DNA from 2 places in the Allobrachymonas denitrificans genome. Region 2 is predicted to be linked to the other one. Evidence: predicted binding sites of a transcription regulator. Region 2 holds the regulator's gene; the other holds the start of a gene.

Region 1 (7,206 bases), 2.3 Mb from region 2:
CGCATGGAGAGGAACACGGGATCGTCATCGGCCTGCACCCAGTAGGCCAGCGCATTGCCCAGATCCATCAGCGGATCGCCGAGCGTGGCCATTTCCCAGTCCAGCACGCCGACGATGCGTTCGGGCTGCTGCGCATCGAGTACCAGGTTGTCGAAACGCCAGTCGTTGTGGATCAGCGTGGTGGCGGCGTCCTGCGCCGGGGCGTGCTGCTGCAGCCACTGGATCACGTCCTCGCAGCCGGGCACGTCGTCGGTCTGCGCGGCGGCAAAGCGCTGGCTCCAGCCGGCGAGTTGGCGCGCCACGTAGCCGGCGCCCTTGCCGAGCTGGCCGAGGCCGGCGGCCTGCCAGTCCACCTGGTGCAGGTCGACCAGCCGGTCGAGCATGGCATGGCACAGGGCGGTGGCCGCCTCCGGCGACAGCGTCATGCCGGCGGGCGGATCGCGCCGCAGGATGATGCCCTCCAGCCGCTCCATCACGTAGAAGGGACAACCCAGCACCGATTCATCCTCGCAGATGGCGACGATGCGTGGCACATGCGGATAGACCGGGCGCAGCGCCTGCATCACGCGCGCCTCGCGCACCATGTCGTGTGCTGTGCCGGCACGCTGGCCGAAGGGCGGACGGCGCAGGATCAGGTCGCGGTCGGCGAATTGCAGCAGATAGGTCAGGTTGGACGCTCCGCCGGCAAACTGGGTGATCGCGGGTTCGCCGGGCACGTCCACGCCCTGCTGGCGCAGGAAAGCGGCCACGCGGGCGGCATCGAGTTCCTCGCCGGGGCGCACCTTGCCGGCGCGGTCGGTGAGAACGGGGGTGGCTTCAGCCATGGGTTGTCTCCTGGGTTGTTTCTATTCCGGTGGGCCGGCCGATTTACAGCACCAATGGCCGCGTGAAAGGCTCACTGCTTGCCATAGATCCCTTCCAGCCGCTTCATCTGGCGCTTCACCTCCAGCTTGGCGACCAGCATGCGGTGCACCTCGTCCGGGCCGTCTGCCAGGCGCAGCGCACGGGCATAGCCGAACAGCTCGGCCAGGATGAAATCCTCGCTCAGTCCTCCGCCGCCGTGGATCTGGATGGCGGCATCAACCACCTGCTGGCAAACCGCGGGCGCCACCACCTTGATCATGGAAATCTCGCTCATGGCGCCCTTGGCGCCGACCGTGTCCATCATCCAGGCCGCCTTGAGCGTGAGCAGGCGAGCCTGCTCGATCGCCATGCGGGCGTTGGCGATCACGTCCCCGTTACCGCCGAGCAGCGCCAGCGGCTTGCCGAAGGCAGTGCGGCTCATGGCACGCTGCACCAGCAGTTCCAGCGCACGCTCGGAAGCGCCGATGGCACGCATGCAGTGGTGGATGCGGCCGGGGCCAAGCCGCCCCTGGGCAATCTCGAAGCCGCGGCCCAGTCCGAGGATCACGTTTTCTTTCGGCACGCGCACATCGGTGAAGCTGACTTCGCCGTGGCCGAAGGGTTCGTCCAGCTTGCCGAACACGGTCAGCATGCGTTCGATCTTCACGCCGGGCGCGTCGATCGGCACCAGCACCATGCTGTGGCGGGCGTGCTTGGGCGCATCAGGCAGACTCAGGCCCATGAACACCAGCACCTTGCAGTCCGGATGGCCGATGCCGGTGCTCCACCACTTGCGGCCGTTCAGCACCACCTCGTCGCCGTCCTCGATGGCCGTGGCCTGCATGTTGGTGGCATCGCTGCTGGCCACGCCGGGCTCGGTCATGCAGAAGGCCGAGCGGATGCTGCCGTCCAGCAGCGGCTTGAGCCAGCGCTCCTGCTGCTGCGCGCTGCCGTATTTCACCAGCACTTCCATGTTGCCGGTGTCGGGCGCGTTGCAATTGAAGATCTCGGGCGCGATCAGCGAGCGGCCCATCACTTCGGCCAGCGGCGCATATTCGGCATTGCTCAGGCCGGCGCCCCACTCCTCTTCGGGAAGGAACAGGTTCCACAGGCCGGCGGCCCGCGCCTTGGCCTTGAGTTCCTCCATCACCGGGGGCACGTTCCAGGGCAGCTCGCCGCGCTTGAGCTGTGCGTAATAGGTCGCCTCGGCGGGATAGACGTGCTCGTCCATAAACTCCGTCAGGCGCTGCAGATAGTCGCTTCCGCGGGGGGTATTGCCGAATTGCATGGGGTCTCCTTGGCGCAAGGGGCTGCGCCTGTGCATCGTGCCAGTGTAGGAAGGCTTGATACATAGATCAAATGCATTGTTTTGATGGCAAACTATTCATACCATGCATCTTGATCGCCTCGACCTCAACCTGTTTCTGGTGTTTCGCACCATCTACAGCGAAGGCAACCTCACCCGCGCCGCCCGGCGCCTGCATCTGTCGCAACCCGCGCTCAGCCACGCGCTGGGCCGGCTGCGCGAGCGGCTGGGGGATGCGCTGTTCGTGCGCCAGGGGCACACCATGGTGCCCACGCCCTTGGCACGCAGCCTGATCGGGCCGGTACAGCAGGCGCTGCACCTGCTGGAACAGGGGCTGCAGCAAGGCAGCCAGTTCGAGCCGGCCAGCGCCGAGCGCAGCTTCCGGCTGGCCTTGCGTTCCGTGCTGGAATCGACCGTGCTGCCGGGGCTGATGCAGCAGCTTGCCACACTGGCGCCGCAGGTCAGCCTGCAGGTGGTGGCTCCGGCACGGCAGGAGCTTGCAGCGGAGCTGGCCGCCGGACGCATCGATCTGGCGCTGGACGTGGATCTGCCCCTGCCGGACGGCATCCTGCGCCAGCGCGTGGGCGAGGATACCCTGGTGGTGGTGGCGGCTCGGGGCCGGCTGCACACAGCGCCCGCGCTGCAGCAATACCTGCAGGCGCAGCATGTGGCAGTTTCCTCGCGCCAGAGCGGGCCCACGGTGGAAGACATGGCGCTGCATCGCCGCAATCTGCAGCGCCCGATTGCGCTGCGCTGCCAGCACTACTTTGCCGCCTGCGAAGTGGTGGCGGCAGGCACGCTGTGGCTGACCATGCCGCACAGCTACGCACAGGTGGTGGCGCGCACGCTGGCGCTCGACATCCAGCCGCTGCCGCTGGACCTGCCACCGCTGGCGCTGTATCTGTACTGGCACCGGCATCTGGATGAGGATCCAGCCAATCGCTGGCTGCGCGAACTGGTGCTGGCGCAGTGGTGGCACCATGTGGATGGTGCAGGCTGAGCGCTGCGCGAGAGGTTTGGCCCCAGTCCTACACGCCGCGACGCCCTGCACCGGCCGGTCCGCGCCCGTCAGCCGCCTACAGTGAATGCATTGCGCCCCGTTTCGGCGGCGCCCCTTACCACTGCTCCATCAACATGCTGATTCAGACCGGATTCGACATCATCCTGACCGTAGCCGCGCCCACCCAGGTCCTCTCGCTGCTGCAAATCCACCCCTCCCGCGCCCACGACATCCAGTCCCGCACCGAACATTTTTCGGTCGAACCCGCTCTTGACGTGTCGCATTACCTGGACTGCTTCGGCAACCGCTGCAGCCGCATCACCGTTCCAGCCGGCCTTGAAGAAATCCGCCTGCACGGCGCGGCGCTGGTGCACGACAGCGGCCAGCCCGATCCACAGCACCCGCAGGCCCGCCAGCTGGAGCTGCAAGAATTGCCGCATGAGGTCCTGCAGTTCCTCTTGCCCAGCCGCTATTGCGATTTCGAGGGCAGCCTGATGCAGTTCGCCTGGGACCAGTTCGGCGCAGCGCCCAGCGGCTGGGCGCGCGTGCAGGCCATTTGCGATTACGTGCACCATCACCTGACGTTCAACTACCAGGCAGCCTGTGCCACGCGCACCGCATCGCAGGGCTGGCAGGAAGGCACGGGCGTCTGTCGCGACTTTGCGCACATGGCCGTGGCGCTGTGCCGCTGCATGAACATCCCGGCACGCTATGCGACGGGCTATCTGGGCGATATCGGCGTGCCCGCTGCACCCTATCCGATGGACTTCAGCGCCTGGTTCGAGGTGTATCTGGAAGGCGGCTGGCATACCTTCGATGCCCGCCACAACACGCCCCGCATCGGGCGCATCGTGCTCGGCTATGGCCGCGATGCGGCAGACGTGCCGATCACCATGGGCTTCGGGCCAAGTGAACTGAAGCGCTTTGAGGTGGTAACCGAGGAAGTGCGAGAGAACGCCACGACGATTAGCTGAATCCCCTTTCTGCAAACAAGCACTCGCCAACGCCAGCCGACCGCAATTTGGCCGCGCTGGCTGGCAACTGCGCTCGAAAGTTCCGGAACCCTGCAAAACGGCATCAGGGCATGGCATATACCTCCAGCCCCAACCGTACCACCGCAGCCACCTGCTCGCCGACCGACTCGTCAAACTCGCTTTCGGCACGCGCCACCGCCCGCTCGAAACCGTGCAGCCAGCCCAGTCCCGCCTCCGTGAACAGGATGCGCCGTGCCCGCCCGTCCAAGGGGTCGGCCTCGCGCCGCACGATGCCCCACGCCTCGCACTGGTCCACCAGCGCCGCCATCGCCTGCTTGCGCATGCCGGCCGCTTCGGCCAGTTCGGTCAGGCGGCTGCCCTGCAGCGCCAGATGGCGCGTGATGTGGATGTGCGCAGCACTCACCTGCTGGCGCGCCGCCAGATTGGACAGCGCAAGCGGCACTTCCGGATCATGTGCCATCAGTTCCAGCACGCGCTCGTCGAAGCGGCGCATCGCCTCTCCCAGCAGCCGCCCCAGATGCGCGCCGCGCCAGTCGTCCCGTGCTGTTGCCATCGTTGCTCCTCGTGATTGTGCCGGCCGATCCGTCTGTGCGCCCTTCGCTGCGTGTGCAGCGACCGGCTGGGCGGGCACCGTCAGAACACGGCAGTCGGCACCCTTCCAATTTTAGTCATGCAGACTGACCAAATATCCTGTGAGTTTCAATTTACTCTGCCCTATACTCCTGCTCAAGCATACAGGCTGTATGCACAACCATTAAATCACAAGTTCTAGGAGAAACGCATGAGCACGATTGATCAAGCAGAAAAAGCCAAGGCCCTGCAAGCGGCCCTGGCCCAGATCGAAAAGCAGTTCGGCAAGGGCACCATCATGCGCCTGGGCGAAGGCGAGGCGATCGAAGACATCCAGACCGTCAGCACCGGCTCGCTCGGCCTGGACGTTGCGCTTGGCGTCGGCGGTCTTCCGCGCGGCCGCGTGATCGAGATCTACGGTCCGGAATCCTCCGGCAAGACCACGCTCACGCTGCAGGTCATCGCCGAAATGCAGAAAACCGGCGGCACCTGCGCCTTTGTCGATGCCGAGCACGCACTCGACGTGCAGTACGCGCAAAAGCTGGGCATCAACCTTCCCGACCTGCTGATCAGCCAGCCCGACACCGGCGAACAGGCGCTCGAGATCGTCGACAGTCTGGTGCGCAGCGGCGCGGTCGACCTGATCGTGGTCGACTCCGTGGCAGCACTCACGCCCAAGGCCGAAATCGAAGGCGACATGGGCGACCAGCTGCCCGGCCTGCAGGCCCGCCTGATGAGCCAGGCCCTGCGCAAGCTCACCGCCACCATCAAGAAAACCAACTGCACCGTCATCTTCATCAACCAGATCCGCATGAAGATTGGCGTGATGTTCGGCTCGCCCGAAACCACCACCGGTGGCAACGCGCTCAAGTTCTATTCCTCCGTGCGCCTGGACATCCGCCGTGTCGGCACCATCAAGAAGGGCGACGAAGTGGTGGGCAGCGAAACCAAGGTCAAGGTCGTCAAGAACAAGGTGGCGCCCCCGTTCAAGGAAGCCTACTTCGACATCCTGTACGGCACCGGCATCTCGCGCGAAGGCGAAATCATCGACATGGGCGTCAACGCCAAGATCGTCGACAAGGCCGGCGCCTGGTACTCCTACAACGGCGAGAAGATCGGCCAGGGCCGCGACAACACACGCGAATTCCTGAAGGAAAACCCCGATCTGGCGCGCGAGATCGAGAACAAGGTGCGCACCCAGCTGGGCATTGCCACCATGCCGGCCAAGGGCGCCCCCGTGGCGGAAGAAGCCGGCAGCGCGGCCTGAGCGGATTGACGCTAGGCACGATAGGCACGATGCCGGAGGGGCTTGCCCCTTCCGGCGTCTCACCGGCACTGGCCTCGCTATTGCTTGACTCTCTCCCTGCCATGTCCCGCATTCCCGCTCCGATCACACTCAAGGGCAAGGCCCTGCAGCTGCTCGCCGCACGCGACTACACGCGTGCGGAAATGGAGCGCAAGCTGGCCCAATGGCTGCGGGAGCGCTCCGCGAGGGAGGAGGAAGCAGAGGCGGCGCCGCTTGACGCCGAAATGCAGCAGGTCGATCAGGCCAGCGCCATCGCCGAAGCCCTCGACGCCATGGAAGCCAAGGGCTTTCTCGACGACCAGCGTGCGGCAGAAGCGCTGATCCATCGCCGTGCCGGCAAGCTGGGCAACAGCCGTATCCAGCAGGAACTGCGGCAAAAAGGCCTGGACGCCAGCGCCATCGAGCAGGCCATGGAAGCCGTGCCCGGCAGCGAGCTGGAACGCGCCCGCGAAATCTGGCAGCGCAAGTTCGGCTCCGTGGCCGCTTCCCAGCAGGAGCGGCTCAAACAGATGCGCTTCCTTGCCAGCCGGGGCTTCAGCTCAGCAGTCGTGCATCAGGTGGTACGCGGCAATCCGGACGAATAACCCGGCCCGCGCAAACGCCTCGCGGTCAGCTCCGCACCTCACCCTGCCCCAGCACCACATATTTGAGCGAGGTCAGCCCCTCGATGCCCACCGGGCCACGCGCATGGAATTTGTCGGTGCTGATGCCGATCTCGGCACCCAGACCATACTCAAAGCCATCGGCAAAGCGCGTGCTGGCGTTCACCATCACGCTGCTACTGTCCACCTCGCGCAAAAAGCGCTGGGCATGGATGTGGTCGGTCGTGACAATGGCTTCGGTGTGCTGCGAGGAATAACGGTTGATGTGCGCAATCGCCTCGTCCAGCCCGGCCACCACCCGGATGCTGATGATGGGCGCCAGGTATTCGGTGGACCAGTCTTCCTCGGTCGCCTCCACCAGTTGCGCATCGCGGGTATCCGCATGGCCCGCCAGAATCGCGCGCGAAGCCGCATCACAGCGCATTTCCACGCCCTTGTCCCGGTAGATTTTGCCGATGCGCGGCAGGAAGGCCTCGGCCACGCCCTGCGCCACCAGCAGGCTCTCGGTCGCGTTGCAGGGGCTGTACTTCTGCGTCTTGGCGTTGTCGGCCAGCTTCACCGCCATGTCCAGATCGCAGGGATCG
Region 2 (7,206 bases):
ATCCAGCCCCCGCTGGTGCGCAAGCTGGCCGAGCATCTGGTGCCCGGCGGCTACCTCCACTGCGCCACCGACTGGCAGCCCTATGCCGAGCAGATGCTCGAGGTGCTGCAGGGCGAAATCCTGCTGGGCAACAGCAGCGGCCATGATCACGGCTACGCCGACAAGCCGCACTACCGGCCGCTGACCAAATTCGAAAACCGCGGCCTGCGCCTGGGCCACGGTGTGTGGGATCTGGTGTTCGTGCGCAAGCCGCTGGACTGAAGCTGTTCCGCCGCCAAATGCGCGCGGTACCGTTACCGCGCTGAACTGCCGCGTGTTGCCGGCCCACCCGGATCGACTGTCCTGCGCGCGCAATAAACCCATTTACCGTTTTTTTGCTGCATCGCAACGTCTTTTCACCGCAAATGACTCGAAAATCCGCTACGCTTGACTTTCATCGATCAGGAAAGTGAGGAAAACCGTGTCCCAGACCGCGTCCCTGATGGGAGGAACCTTCAGCAAACAGCTGGCCCGCCTGCTGCCGCCAGCCCTGGCCTCGATCGGCATGACCGGCCTGGTCAACGCCCCGCGCCAGAGCGGCCAGAAGGATCCGCGCGTCCCCACACGCAACACGCATGCGCGCCTCGACACCTATCTGCGCCAGGAGCCCGAAACGCTCACGCCGCGCAGCCTGAAAAAGCTGTTGGCCGAACTGCAGGCCGTTGTCGATACCAAGGTGAGCGAAGTCGAGAGTGTGCGGCGTGCGCAACCTTTCGTCGACTGGTACCAGGCTGCCGACCATGACGCGCGCGCCGACGCCTGGCGCCTGATGACCGAGCAGTTCTCGCCCGACCCCAAGAAGGTCAAGCTGGCCAAGGACCAGTACGAAGCAGCCCTGGGCACCGATGACGAGGCCCAGGCCGAAATCAAGCTGCGCAAGGCCTTCCACTCTCCGCGCACGCGCCTGCTGCAACGCCTGGGCGCCACGCCCGGCGGCATGCGCTTCCTGCTCGACCTGCGCACCGAACTGCTGCAGCAACTCAAGACCGAGCCGGCCCTGCTGCCGCTGGACGCCGAACTCGAACACCTGTTTACCGGCTGGTTCGATATCGGCTTTCTCGAACTGCGCACCATTACCTGGGACTCACCCGCCTCGCTGATCGAAAAGCTCATCAAGTATGAAGCGGTGCACGACATCGTCAGTTGGGACGACGCCAAGAACCGGCTCGACCACGACAGACGCTGCTTCGCCTTCTTCCATCCGCGTCTGCCGAACGAGCCGCTGATCTTCGTCGAGGTGGCCCTCACGCGCGCCCTTGCCGACAGCATGGTACCGCTGCTCGACATCACGGCCAGCGACGCCGATGTGAAGAAAGCCAACACGGCCATCTTCTACTCCATCAGCAACACCCAGACCGGCCTGCGCGGCGTCGGCTTTGGCGACTCGCTGATCAAGCGCGTGGTCGAGGCCCTGCAGCAGGAACTGCCGCAGATCAGGAATTTCGCCACCCTGTCACCGATTCCCGGCTTTCGCAAATGGCTGGCCAAACACGCGGCAGACGTTGCCGCCGCGCTTCCGGCCAAGACGCGTGAACAATACCGTGTGGATGACAACCTGGACGACGATGCCTGGAACACCGGCTGGCCCGACACGCTGGATCCGGCCCAGCCGCGCGACAACGATGCGCTCCCGCAGCAGATGCTGCGCGGCGCCGCCGCCATGTACCTGGGCAGTCTGGACGACAGCGGCCGCCCGCTCGACGCCGTGGCGCGCTTCCATCTGGGCAACGGTGCGCGGCTCGAACACATCCACTGGGGCGCCGACCCCTCTGCCAAGGGCGTGCGCCAGTCTTACGGGCTGATGGTGAACTACTTGTACGACCTGGACAAGCTGGACCGGCACCGCGCCATGCTGGCGGCCGGCAAGGTCGCCATGTCGCGCGAGGTGAGCAAGCTCAGGCAGTTCGGCTGACCCACCCTGGCAGTTCGGCCGCCACGGCCACCCGAACTGCGGTGATCTGCATCCATCACGTCCTGTTTGCATCTTTTTGCAGCACAACATCGGTAAAAACCCTGTAGGTCCAACGCAAGCACCGCGTCAGGTAAGCGAGGGTAAGCCGTGTTATTCTTTCCAGGTTGCCCGTTAACAAAGTCCCATCGCTGGTGACTGCGCAGCGGGCCCAGAATCCCGGCATGCCTGGCCCCGAGCCAGATCGCGAGACAACGCCTGCCGGACGATACAACATCAACGAGGACCACCATGAAACTGATTCTTCTTGGAGCACCCGGCGCCGGCAAAGGCACCCAGGCCACCTTCATCTGCCAGAAGTACGGCATTCCCCAGATCTCCACGGGCGACATGCTGCGCGCCGCCGTCAAGGCCGGCACCCCGCTGGGCATCGAAGCCAAGAAGGTCATGGACGCAGGCGGCCTGGTCAGCGACGACCTGATCATCAACCTGGTCAAGGAACGCATTGCCCAGCCCGACTGTGCCAACGGCTTCCTGTTCGACGGTTTCCCGCGCACCATTCCCCAGGCAGAAGCCATGAAGGAAGCCGGCGTCAACCTCGACTACGTGCTGGAAATCGACGTGCCCTTCGAGGCCATCATCGAGCGCATGAGCGGCCGCCGCAGCCACCCCGCTTCCGGCCGCACCTACCACGTCAAGTTCAACCCGCCCAAGGAAGAAGGCAAGGATGACGTGACCGGCGAACCGCTGGTGCAGCGCGACGACGACAAGGAAGAAACCGTCAAGAAGCGCCTGGAAGTCTACAGCCAGCAGACCCGCCCGCTGGTCGACTACTACAGCAACTGGGCCAAGGAAGACGCAGCCGCCGCGCCCAAGTACCGCGCCATCAGCGGCATGGGCGACGTGACCGAGATCACCGACCGCGCGTTCAAGGCGCTGGAGAGCTGATTCCGGCAGGCCTGCCTTCTGCAGCGGGCATGGTTGGTCAGGGCGCCCTTGCGGCGCCCTGCCTGTTTTCAGGCACTGGTTTTCGCTGTGGCAGCCTCTGCGGGCAACACGCCGGCCAGCAACTGCAGCACCATTTCCGTCCGCGCCTGCACCGGACGCAGCACCTGCCCGCGGCACACCGCCAGCGGCACCGGCGATTCGGCACCAGGTACGGCACGGCCTTCCAGACAGCGGCTGCTGCGCCACACCGGAACGCCCTGCTGCATCAGTGCGCAAGCCGCCTGCTCCACCTGCTCATGCAGCGTGGCATTGCCGCTTCCCGCCAGCACCACGCCCTGAACGCCGGCCTGCCGGCAGGCACCCAGGCTGCGGCCGTCGTTGCCGGCATGGCTGACGAGGATTTCCACCCACGGCCATTGTGTTTCCTCATCCTGCACGGCAGTCCACAGGGCTTGCGCAGGCGCTGCGGTTGCCAGATCATCGGCCTCACCCACGCGCGCCGCGGGATCACGCAGCCAGCGCACCGCGCCCTCTTCCACATGCGCCAGCACACCGGCATCGCCGCTGGAAAAGGCATCCACCCGATAGGGCTGCACCTTGTGCACATCGCACGCGGCATGCACATGGCCGGCCGCCACTGCAAGCACGCCGCTGGCACGCGAATCCAGCAACACCGAAACCGCGTCCGCCAGATTCTGCGGACCATCCGACAGGCGCGCCGTGGACGGGCGCATGGCGCTGGACAGCACCACCGGTTTGCGCGCCTGCTCCGCACGCAACACCCCCGCCGACGCGGCCACATCCAGCATGCGCTGCAGGAACCAGGCAGTCTCTTCCAGCGTATCGGTGCCGTGCGTGATCACCAGTCCCTGCACATCGTCCTGCGCCAGCCAGTGCGTGCAGCGCAGGGCCAGTCGTTGCCACAGCGCGTAGTCCATGTCCTTGCTGTTGACCTGGGCCACCTGCTCTGCGGCCAGCGCACAGTCACCCAGCAGTTGCTGCAAACCCGGCACCTGTTCAAGCAGTGCCCCAACCGGCACTTCGCCCGCCCGATACGCAACGCCATCCGCCGCACTGGCCGATGCTCCGGCAATGGTGCCCCCTGTCGCCAAAACCACGATTTTTTTCATACCTGCCGCGCCCTTGCTTGCAAAACCGGAAAAACTGGTTAAAAATACAGTAACTGGATGCGCACACAGTATGGATGCACATTCAGCCTTCTTCCAACCCGATTTCGGCAGTGTAGACCATGAACCCACCCGTCAAACTCACCGCACGCCAGCAACAGATCCTGGAACTGATCCAGCAGGCCATCGCCCAGACGGGCGCTCCGCCTACCCGTGCCGAAATTGCCGCAGAGCTCGGCTTCCGCTCCGCCAACGCTGCCGAAGAACACCTGCAGGCGCTGGCGCGCAAGGGCGTGATCGAACTTGTCAGTGGCACCTCGCGCGGCATTCGCCTGCGCCAGCCGGTGCACCCTGCCCACCAGAGCACGCTCGAGGCCTTTGCCCAGCTCGCTCTGCCGCTCATCGGCCGCGTGGCCGCCGGCTCGCCGGTGCTGGCCGAAGAGCATGTCGATACGGTCTACCACGTCGCTCCCTCGCTGTTCGCCAGCAAGCCAGACTATCTGCTCAAGGTGCGCGGCATGTCCATGCGCGATGTCGGCATTCTCGATGGCGACCTGCTCGCCGTGCAAAGCACGCAGAACGTGCGCAACGGCCAGATCGTCGTGGCACGCGTGGGCGATGAAGTCACCGTCAAGCGCTACCAGCGCCTGCCGAACCATATCGAGCTGCACCCCGAAAACCCCGACTACCCCACCATCGTGGTACAGCCGGGTGAGCCCTTCGCCATCGAGGGGCTGGCCGTCGGCCTGATCCGCAACAGCGTGCTGATGTAGCGCACGCATTCTCCCTTTTCGTACAGCCCCACAGGGTGGCGGGCGTTGCCGGACTGGCTGGTCCAGCGGCAACCCCTGGGGTGTGCTGTCCCTGCTGAATCCTGCCTGTGCAACACCTTGTGTACATAGGAGACTTTCATGAGCCACACTTCCCTGCCCATTTTGCGCAATCTGCTTGGCCCCGTCCGTCCGGTCCTTGTCCCGCTCTCGGGCCGTGCGCGTGGCGAGCTCATCGGCTTTCGCCCGATGGCCGTGCTGTGCGACGCGGAACAGGCATTCAAACCGGAAAAGGCTGCGGACAGGCCAGTTGCAATCCTGCATGCCGCCACAGCACCCGCCGCTTCCGCACCGCCCGCCCTGCCGGCGGCGGCCGCACCGGGGCATTTCCTTTTTTTTCGCGCATTTTCCGCAACGGCCCTGACGCCCGCTCCGCGGCGGCTGCCCAACCGCTCCCGCCCCTCGGGCAGGCTGGTGCTTTCCGGCACTTTTTCCGAGGTGTGTGGCGAACTTGAACGGCTGGTCGCCCAGGAAGAACGCTACCTGCATGCGGGCTGACCCCCGCCATCCGGACGGGGACAGCGCACCTCCCCGTCCCTGACGACGTTGTAGACACACGAGCAGCCGATCCTCCTTGCATCCAGATGTAAGCAGTTGCTGCCCTTTGCAATATGCTGCATGGGGCTGTAATTTCGCCGCGCGGCAGTGCACAATTGCGCGCATGAATATTGTGATTCTGGACGACTATCAGGACGCTGTGCGCAAGCTTGCCTGCGCCAGCAAGCTTGATGCCCTGCATGCCAAGGTCTACACCAACACGGTCAAGGGCATCGGGCAGTTGTCCGTACGGCTGAAGGATGCCGACATCATCGTGCTGATCCGGGAGCGCACCGGCCTGTCGCGCGCACTGCTGGAAAAGCTGCCCCGCCTCAAGCTGGTGGTGCAGACCGGGCGGCTCGGTGACCATGTCGATGTGCAGGCCTGTACCGATTTGGGCATTGCGGTAGCTGCCGGAACCGGCTCCCCCTATGCCGCTGCCGAACTCACCTGGGCACTGTTGATGGCAGCCGCGCGCCGTATTCCCCAGTACATGGCCAATCTGCGTCACGGTGTATGGCAGCAATCCGGCATGAAGGCGGCCTCCATGCCGCCCAACTTCGGCATCGGCACCGTGCTGCGCGGCAAGACGCTGGGCCTCTGGGGCTTCGGCAGAATCGGCCAGCTGGTCGCCGGCTATGGCAAGGCCTTCGGCATGCAGGTCCTGGTCTGGGGCAGCGATGCCTCCCGCAATGCCGCCGCCAGTGCAGGCTACACCCCCGCCCTCAGCAAGGAACAGCTGTTCAGCGAGAGCGATTTTGTCAGCCTGCACCTGCGCCTCGCCCCCGAAACGCGCGGGGTTGTCACGCTCGAAGACTTGCTGCGCATGAAGCCGACCGCCACCCTGGTCAATACCGCACGCGCCGAGTTGCTGCAACCCGACAGCCTGATCACGGCCCTGAACCGCGGCCGCCCCGGCATGGCAGCCATCGACGTGTTCGACAACGAGCCAGTGATGCAGGGCCAGGCCTTGCTGCGCCTGGAAAACTGCCTGTGCACGCCGCATATCGGCTACGTGGAGCAGGAAAGCTACGAGCTGTATTTCAGCCAGGCCTTCGACAGCGTGCTGGGATTCATCCAGGGCAATCCGGTCAATCTGGTCAACCCCGAGGCCCTGAAGATCCGTCGCGCCGCACACTGAACCGTTCATCGCGCCAGGTTCACGTCCTGCACCGTCAGCCGTAGGCTCGTTCCGCCCGCAAATGACACGCTGACGGACACAGGTGCCGGCATCGGCTACAATGGCGGGCGACGGGCCTTCCCGCATGGTGAAGCGGCCAACCGGGTCAGGTGGGGAACCAAGCAGCCCTAACTGTGTAGCCAGTGCCGGGGTCAAGGCTCGTCACCTTCTTCTTGAAAAGTCGTTGCAGAACAAGCACTTGGAATAAAACAACGACTCTCCAGCACTCCTGTATCACTTGACTGTATCACTCGTCGATCCAGGAGTTCGCCCCTACAGCACCACCAGCCGCCCCTCCGCAGTCAGAAATGCCGCCTGCACCGGCTCGCCCGCATGCAACTGGCCAACCGCCTTGCGGTACTCTTCCAGCTGTTTCCGTAATGTCTCCTGCCGTTCCGGCGCCAGTGATGACTTGAAGTCCAGCACCCACCAGCAGGCAGGCTGATCACCGCGTGCCTTCCGCTGCACCAGGCGGTCCAGCCGCAGCACCTGGCCGTTCCAGGCCACGTCGATTTCATTGGCAGCCCAGCCCAGCTGCGCCGAGTCCCAGGCCCAGCCGCCCTCGCCGTGCACAATCGCCTGTGCACTGCGCAGCACGCTTTCGCCCTGCGCCTGATCCAGACCATACAATTGCTG

What was found. The regulator LexA, encoded in region 2, represses DNA repair genes until DNA is damaged. The targets are predictions, from matches to a motif close to ACTGTATNNNNATACAGT.
Region 1: the regulator LexA is predicted to act here: its motif matches at 4,821-4,838, upstream of recA (recombinase RecA).

Annotation. Positions count from the first base shown of each region.
Region 1 covers NZ_CAJQUA010000001.1:2,446,373-2,453,578, reverse strand. Annotated here, with positions in the region: gene KKQ75_RS11540 (phosphotransferase family protein) at 1-824, opposite strand, end outside; gene KKQ75_RS11535 (acyl-CoA dehydrogenase family protein) at 896-2,131, opposite strand; gene KKQ75_RS11530 (LysR family transcriptional regulator) at 2,235-3,149, shown strand; gene KKQ75_RS11525 (transglutaminase-like domain-containing protein) at 3,284-4,123, shown strand; gene KKQ75_RS11520 (MarR family winged helix-turn-helix transcriptional regulator) at 4,227-4,697, opposite strand; gene recA (recombinase RecA) at 4,926-5,981, shown strand; gene KKQ75_RS11510 (regulatory protein RecX) at 6,083-6,604, shown strand; gene KKQ75_RS11505 (glutamate-5-semialdehyde dehydrogenase) at 6,630-7,206, opposite strand, start outside.
Region 2 covers NZ_CAJQUA010000001.1:137,385-144,590, reverse strand. Annotated here, with positions in the region: gene trmB (tRNA (guanosine(46)-N7)-methyltransferase TrmB) at 1-261, shown strand, start outside; gene KKQ75_RS00660 (malonyl-CoA decarboxylase) at 482-1,951, shown strand; gene adk (adenylate kinase) at 2,240-2,896, shown strand; gene KKQ75_RS00650 (asparaginase) at 2,965-4,026, opposite strand; gene lexA (transcriptional repressor LexA) at 4,146-4,796, shown strand; gene KKQ75_RS00640 (hypothetical protein) at 4,935-5,351, shown strand; gene KKQ75_RS00635 (D-2-hydroxyacid dehydrogenase family protein) at 5,515-6,531, shown strand; RNA gene ffs (signal recognition particle sRNA small type) at 6,641-6,737, shown strand; gene KKQ75_RS00625 (UvrD-helicase domain-containing protein) at 6,844-7,206, opposite strand, start outside.